Regions from separate parts of the Nonomuraea diastatica genome, predicted to be linked through region 1. Evidence: riboswitches for the same ligand, from Rfam matches in the RefSeq annotation. Region 1 holds a riboswitch; the other holds the start of a gene.
The links. Region 1 has a riboswitch for S-adenosylmethionine ahead of thrC (threonine synthase). Riboswitches for the same ligand answer to the same signal wherever they lie in the genome.
Positions count from the first base shown of each region.

Region 2: it holds a riboswitch for S-adenosylmethionine, as region 1 does, so the genes downstream of both, E1294_RS20600 (aminotransferase class V-fold PLP-dependent enzyme) here and thrC (threonine synthase) in region 1, are expected to answer to the same signal.

Region 1 is NZ_SMKP01000069.1:14,783-18,602, reverse strand. It holds gene E1294_RS23925 (alpha,alpha-trehalose-phosphate synthase (UDP-forming)) at 1-616, opposite strand, end outside; gene E1294_RS23920 (RNA polymerase sigma factor) at 795-1,349, shown strand; SAM riboswitch class I at 1,429-1,570, shown strand; gene thrC (threonine synthase) at 1,584-2,816, shown strand; gene E1294_RS23910 (MoaD/ThiS family protein) at 2,841-3,116, shown strand; gene E1294_RS23905 (cold-shock protein) at 3,358-3,558, shown strand.
Region 2 is NZ_SMKP01000056.1:14,705-18,524, forward strand. It holds gene E1294_RS54140 (DoxX family protein) at 1-521, shown strand, start outside; gene E1294_RS20600 (aminotransferase class V-fold PLP-dependent enzyme) at 524-1,825, opposite strand; SAM riboswitch class IV at 1,870-1,985, opposite strand; gene E1294_RS20605 (TerC family protein) at 2,100-2,885, shown strand; gene E1294_RS20610 (cytochrome P450) at 2,885-3,820, shown strand, end outside.

The sequences.
Region 1 (3,820 bases):
CGGCGTGATCGGCCCCCAGAATGCCCTCCAGGACCTCGCGCGCCACCTCGTCGGGCAGCAGGGAGAAGTATTCCGGCGGTGCCCACGGCGTGTGGCTGAAGTGGGCGATGCGAAGGTCCGGTCGCTCGGCGCGGAGCATCGCCGGGGTCAGGGTCAGGTGGTAGTCCTGCACCATCACCCTGGCCTCGTGGCCGGCCTCCTCGGCCAGCGCCAGCGCGAACGCGCCGTTGTAGTCGCGGTAGGACTCCCACTCGCGCCCGAACTTGGTGCCGAAGAGAGGCGCGTTGGGGATGTCGTAGAGCAGGTGGTTGACGAACCACAGCGTGGAGTTGGCCACGGCGTTGTAGGCGCGGTGGAAGGTGGCGGGCGGGATGTCGAGCATGCGCAGCGGGCCGGTGTCGTAGCCGGCCTGGTCGATGCGGCCGCCGGGGGCCAGGTGCACGGCGCTGCGGTCACCGTCGGACAGCGCCGCGCAGACCCACAGGACGCCGTCCTTGGCCACGCCGGACAACCCCGACACCAGCCCCCCGCCGCCGCGCCGCAGGGTCAGCTCACCGTCGTCGGAGACGGTGAAGGAGACGGGGCCGCGGTTGGAGGCCACCAGGACGTTGTTCACCGCGCCCGCTCCGGCCGGGCGGGCCGCCCGCAGGGCGGTGAGCTGGTGTGAGACCTCAAGGAGACTCCTTCCGACTGGCGTGTCGGCGTAGACGGAACCACACTGATCATCGTGGGGATCGGCCCATCGGAAAAGGAAGGATGCCAACAAGGCTCCCTACGACCATAGGATCCCAGCTATGGCGCTTGATGAGCTAACCGAGGAACTCGCCCGCTCCGCCGCGGCCGGAGACCACCGTGCTCTTGGCGAACTGCTGCGGCGGATCGAGCCCGATGTGATGCGTCACTGCGCCCGCATCCTGCCCTACCACCAGGACGCCGAGGAGGCCTCCCAAGACACCCTGCTGGCGGTGGCGCGCAACATCGGGCGCTTCGAGGGACGGGCCAGGTTCAGCACCTGGCTGCACATCGTGACGGCCAACTGCGCGCGGACCACCTACCGGTCGCTCAAACGCCGGGCGGCCGAGCAGAGCTCGGACGAGCTGCCGATGCAGAAGCCCGACGTGCGGCGCGTCAGCGTGATCGCGGGCTCGCGGCTCGACCTGCTCGACGCCATGGAGGCGCTGGAGGCCGACAAGCCGGATCTGGCGCAGGCCCTGGTTCTGCGCGACATCGTCCAGCTCGACTACAACGAGGTGGCCGACCAGCTCGGCATCCCGCTCGGCACCGCGAAATCGCGCATCCACCAGGCGCGCAAATATGTTCAGGGTGTGCTGGGAGACGACTATCGCTGAGATCATCCGTCTCAGGATCTGAGACGGGAGGACGTTTCCGCCACGTGGGCGGGTAGAGTCCGTTGCAACAACTGAATATTGCTCATCCAGAGGGGTGGAGGGACCGGCCCTGCGAAGCCCCGGCAACCCTCCCGGCTTGTGACTCGCGACCTGGCGAGGCCGACCGGGACAAGGTGCCAATTCCGGTCTGAGGTCAAGGTGGCCGCAGACGAAGATGAGGGAAGGCCTCGCTTCATGTCGCTCGATTTCGGTCCCGCCGTCGGTCTGTCCTGCCGCGAGTGCGGCGCGCGTTACCCGCTCGGTCCGAGCTTCGCCTGTCAGGAGTGTTTCGGGCCGCTCGAAGCGGCCTACGAGTTCGGCGAAGTGACCCGCGTGGCCATCGAGTCGGGCCCCGCCAACATCTGGCGCTACCGCTCGCTGCTGCCCGTGCCGGTCGACGTCGCCGACAAGCCCAACATGAACCCCGGGTGGACCAAGCTGGTCAAGGCCGGCAACCTCGGACGGGCGCTCGGCATCAGATCTCTCCACGTCAAGGACGACTCGGGCAACCCCACCCACTCCTTCAAGGACCGCGTGGTCGCCATGGCCGTCGAGGCGGCCCGCAACTTCGGCTTCCACACGCTCTCCTGCTCCTCCACGGGCAACCTCGCGGGCGCGGTGACGGCCGCCGCGGCGCGGGCCGGGCTGGAGGCGTGCGTGTTCATCCCGGCCAACCTCGAAGAAGCCAAGATCGCCATGGCCCGGGTGTTCGGCGGCCGGCTGATCGGCATCGAGGGCACCTACGACGACGTCAACAGGTTCTGCTCCGAGCTGATCGGCGACCCGCTCGGTGACAAGTGGGGGTTCACCAACATCAACCTGCGGCCTTACTACGCCGAGGGCTCCAAGACGCTCGCGTACGAGATCGCCGAGCAGCTCGGGTGGCGGTTGCCCGAGCAGATCATCATCCCCATCGCCTCGGGCTCGCAGCTCACGAAGATCGACAAGGGCTTCAAGGAGCTGGTGGCGCTGGGGCTGGTCGAGGACACGCCCTACAAGATCTTCGGGGCGCAGGCGGCCGGGTGCTCACCGGTGTCGACCGCCTACAAGGCGGGGCACGACGTCGTGCAGCCGGTCCGGCCCGACACCATCGCCAAGTCGCTGGCCATCGGAAACCCCGCCGACGGGCCGTACGTGCTGGACATCGCGCGGCGGACCGGAGGGGGCGTCGAGGACGTCACGGATGCTGAGATCGTGGCCGCCATCAAGCTCCTGGCCTCGGCGGAGGGCATCTTCGCCGAGACCGCGGGCGGCGTGACCGTGGGCGTGCTGAAGAAGCTCACCGAGACCGGGCAACTCGACCCGGATGCCGAGACCGTGGTGCTGAACACCGGTGACGGCCTCAAGACGCTCGACGCGATCAGCGGCGACGCCAGACCCACGGCCGTGATCAAGCCCTCCCTCGACGCGTTCCGCGCGACTGTCTGAGAACCAGGAAAGGCGAGTTAAACCATGAGCGTTTCTGTGCGGATTCCCACCATTCTGCGCACCTACACCGGGGGCAACGCGGAGGTCAGTGGCGAGGGCGCGACTCTTCGTGACGTGCTGGCCACGCTGGACTCTGACTACCCGGGTATCGGCGCGAGAATTCTGGATGAATCGGGCAAGATTCGGCGTTTTGTCAACGTTTATGTGGGGGAAGAGGACGTCCGATTTGCCCAGGGGCTGGACACCCCGGCGCCGGACGGCACCCAGATCTCCATCATCCCCGCCGTCGCCGGCGGGTGAGTGCGGCAGATCACACTTCGGCGAGGGCGCCCCTTGTGGGCGCCTTCTTCTTTTCCCAACAATTCAACGTTGAACCGTCGATGAGAGGAAATGCGCAGTTTGCGGATTGACTCTGTTGCCAAACCCCGTGCCACAGGTATGGTCGAGGGCGATCGCCTGGCTGATTTTCTGTTAAGTCAGGCGATTACGGGTCTCGCGGAGGAATGGGCGAGGTCTGGGAGCCCAGTAAGAGGAGTCGGAAGTGGCGCAGGGCACCGTCAAGTGGTTCAACGCGGACAAGGGCTATGGCTTCATCGCGGTAGACGGTGGTAAGGATGTATTCGTCCATTACTCAGCGATCATGATGGACGGGTATCGCTCTCTCGAACAGGGACAGCGTGTCGAGTTCGAGATCACGCAAGGCCAGAAGGGGCCGCAGGCGGAGTCCGTCAGGACGGTCTGATTCACCGCACTGGTATGCACCGGCGGGTTCGCGCGGCAGCGCAGTCCGTGCGAACCGTCACCTTTCTTTCGTCGATCCTGGTACGGCGAGCCGTGCGCGCGAACCGCGGCCAGCGGTGCGCCCGCGGGGCGGCTCGCCGGACAGACGACTGACCTGGGGGGAAGAGCCGGCACGGGCGAGTTCGCTTGCACTCGGCAGGGTAGAGTGCTAAACAGTTCGTTGGCACTCTGTGCAGCAGAGTGCCAACACCGGATCGAGACGA
Region 2 (3,820 bases), on a different contig from region 1:
CCTACGCGACCGTCGTGGAGACCGTCGGCGGTATCTTCCTGATCCTCGGCCTGCTGGTCAGACCGGTGGCGGTGCTGCTGCTGGTCAACATGCTCGGCGCGATCTTCTTCATGCACTGGGGGCTCACCCCGATGACCGCCGACAACGGCTGGGAGCTGCCGGCCTCGCTGGGCACGCTGAGCCTGCTGTTCCTCGTGCTGGGCGGCGGCAGGTTCGGCCTGGACGGCATCTTCCGCTCGATGTCGCGCAGGCGTGCCGAACGCCGTGCGGCCGAGGCTGATCTCGCCGCTCACGCTCCTGCCGCGCGTGGAACGACCACGACCGGCGCCACGACCGGCGCGGCCGGGGAAAGGGCCGGCGGCCCGACGACGCCCGAGCCGACGCAGGAGGAACCGCCCCAGGTGCCCCGTCAGTCGAGCGCACCGAAGGACAGCAAGCTCAGTGACAAGGACATGCGGGACATCGACGCCCTGGTCGGCGACGAGCCGCCACCACACCACGGCGAACCGCCGAAAGGCTGACCTCAGCGGGAGGTGAGGTCGCGCAGCGCTCCGATCAGCCGGTCCACATGCTCCTGCGTGGTGCCGATGCCGATCGAGGCGCGCACCGCTGAGGCCGCGCCGTCCTCGCACCCGCCGCCGGCCTGCTCGTCACCGCCGCGCTCCACCAGGTGACGCACGAACGGGTGCGCGCAGAACTTGCCGTCGCGCACCCCGATGCCGTACTCGCCGGACAGCACCTCGGCCACCTCGCGGGCCGGGCGCCCGTCGACGGTGAACGACACGATGCCCACGCGCGGGTGATCCTCCCCCCACAGGGACAACTCGTGTACGCCTTCGATCGAGGCGAGACCGGCCCGCAGCCGGGCGATCAGCCGCTCCTCCTCGCGCACCAGCCGGGTCCACCCGGTGGCGGCGAGCGCGTCGCAGGCGGCGGCCAGCGCGATGGCGCCGAGCACGTTCGGCGTGCCCGCCTCGTGCCGCGGCTCCGGGTCGTCGTGCCACTCGACCGCGCCGGCCACCGACCGGACCGCGCCCCCGCCCTTCAGGTACGGCTCCGCCTCGGCCAGCCAGTCACGCCGCCCGATCAGCACGCCGGCACCGAAGGGCGCGTACAGCTTGTGCCCGGAGAAGGCCACGTAGTCGAGGTCGAGCGCGGTGAGGTTGAGCCGCCGGTGCGGTACGAGCTGCGCGGCGTCCACCAGGATCCTGGCCCCGTGCCGGTGCGCGATGTGGGCCAGCGCGGCGATGGGCCACAGCTCGCCGGTGACGTTGGAGGCGGCGGTGACCACGAGCAGCTTGGGCCCGTCGATCGCGGCCAGGGCGTCGTCGGCGGCGCGCACGGCCTCGCCGGGGAAGGCGGGCGGCGCCAGCCGTACGGACCGGGGCCAGGGGAGGAGGGAGGCGTGGTGCTCGGTGTCGAAGACCACGGTGGTCGTGCCCTCGGGCAGGCAGCGGGCGAGCAGGTTGGTGGCGTCGGTGGTGTTGCGGGTGAAGATCACGGCGTCGTCCGGGCGGGCGCCGGCGAACGCGCTGACCGTGTGCCGGGCCTGCTCGTAGCGGGCGGTGGTGAGCTGGGAGGCGTAGCCCGCGCCGCGGTGGACGCTGGAGTAGGCCGGGAGCGCGGCGGCGACTGCCGTGCTGACCGGCACGAGACAGGGGGCGCTGGCGGCGTAGTCGAGGTTGGCGTAGCTCACCAGCCTGCCACCCTTGACCGGCACCTTGAGGTCGGCGCCGAGCACGGCGGGGACGCGCCGTTCCTCGGTGGCGGCGGGGGCCTCGTCCGCTCGAACGTGAGCGGACTTGAAGATCGTCAGCGTGGACACGGCAATCCTCCTCGGGGTCGTCGGACCCCTGGAGCAGCCATCGGAGCCCGCGCTTGCCCGCCACACCTTGTGACGGACCAGGTCTTCACCCGGGGCACCCCGCCGCGGACGCGAGGGTTGCCGGCCAGCTAGCCGGGGCTTGTCGCTGGCACTCATGACCTACGTCAAGGACTATAACCCGTACCCGGGCATGGATCGCAAGCGGGTGAACTTATGGGGCATCTGAGTCGTTGCTACCGGGAGACCCGCCGTCACATGCCCTGGAGGTGCGTAAATGCTTGATTGGGTGGCCGACCCGCAAATCTGGATCGGCTTTTTCACCCTTGTCGCCCTGGAGATCGTGCTGGGGATCGACAACATCATTTTCATCTCCATCCTGGCGGGGAAGCTGCCCCCGGAGCAGCGTGACCGGGCCCGTGTGCTCGGCCTGGGCGTGGCGCTGATCACCCGCCTGCTCCTGCTGCTCGGGCTGTCGTGGGTGGTGCGGCTCACCGATCCGCTGTTCTCGGTCTTCGGCCACGACATCTCGGGACGCGATCTGATCTTGCTGCTCGGCGGCCTGTTCCTGCTGGCCAAGAGCGTCACGGAGATCGGCCACAGCATGGACGCGCCGCACGGCAAGGACGGCAAGAAGGCCGCGGCGGCCTCCTTCACGTCCGTGATCCTGCAGATCATGGTGCTCGACATCGTCTTCTCGCTCGACTCGGTGATCACGGCCGTCGGCATGGTCGACGAGCTCGGCGTGATGGTCGCGGCGGTCGTGGTGGCGGTGCTGGTGATGTTGTTCGCCTCCGGGCCGATCAGCAGGTTCGTCGACCGGCATCCGAGCATCAAGATGCTGGCGCTGGCGTTCCTCGTGCTGATCGGCGTGGTGCTCGTCGCCGAGGGCCTCGACCAGCACATCCCCAAGGGCTACATCTACTTCGCGATGGCGTTCTCGGTGATCGTGGAGCTGCTGAACATCCGCATGCGCGGCAGGCACGCCGGACAGCAGGCGATGGAGGAGGAGACGGAAGAGGCCACTCCCGCGACAGCGGATCCCGCTCCTAAGATGAAATGATGCGCTTTGATCCCTGGAATCCGGATTTCGTGGCTTACCCGTACCGCGTCTACGAAGAGCTGCGGCGCGAGGCTCCGATCAGCTACTTCGAACCGGCGCACCAGTGGCTGATCTCGCGTCACGCGGACGTCAACGCGCTGCTCAGAGACCGCCGCCTGGGCCGGTCCTACCTGCACGTGGCCACGCACGAGCAGTTCGGCAGGCCGCCGGAGCCGGAGTTCCAGGAGCCGTTCTGGCGGGTGATCAGGGCCGGCATGCTCGACGTGGAGCCGCCGGTGCACACGAGGCTGCGCCGGCTGGTCTCCAAGGCGTTCACGCCGCGCATGGTCGAGTCGCTGCGCCCACGGGTCCGCGCCATCGCCCAGGACCTGGTGGACACGTACGTGGCCAAGGGCGGCGGCGACCTGATCGCCGAGGTCGCCGAGCCGCTGCCGGTCACCGTGATCGCCGAGATGCTCGGCATCCCCGACCAGGACCGCCACCTGCTGCGCCCGTGGTCGGCCGACATCTGCGGCATGTACGAGCTCAACCCCGCCCCCGACGCCCAGCACACCGCGGTCCGCGCGGCGGGGGAGTTCGCCGGCTACCTCAAGGCCCTGGCCGCCGAGCGCCGGCCGCGCCCCGGCGACGACCTGATCAGCGCGCTCAGCCAGATCCCCGAGCTGACCGAGGACGAGCTGGTCGGCACGTGCGTCCTGCTGCTCAACGCCGGTCACGAGGCCACCGTGAACGTGACGGGCAACGGCTGGTGGTCGCTGTTCAGGAACCCCGCCGAGCTCGTACGGCTGCGCGAGGACCGCTCGCTGCTGCCCACGGCCGTGGAGGAGCTGATGCGCTGGGACACGCCGCTGCAGATGTTCGAGCGCTGGGTGCTGGAGGACATCGAGGTGCACGGCGTGGAGATCCCGCGTGGCGCGGAGGTGGCGCTGCTGTTC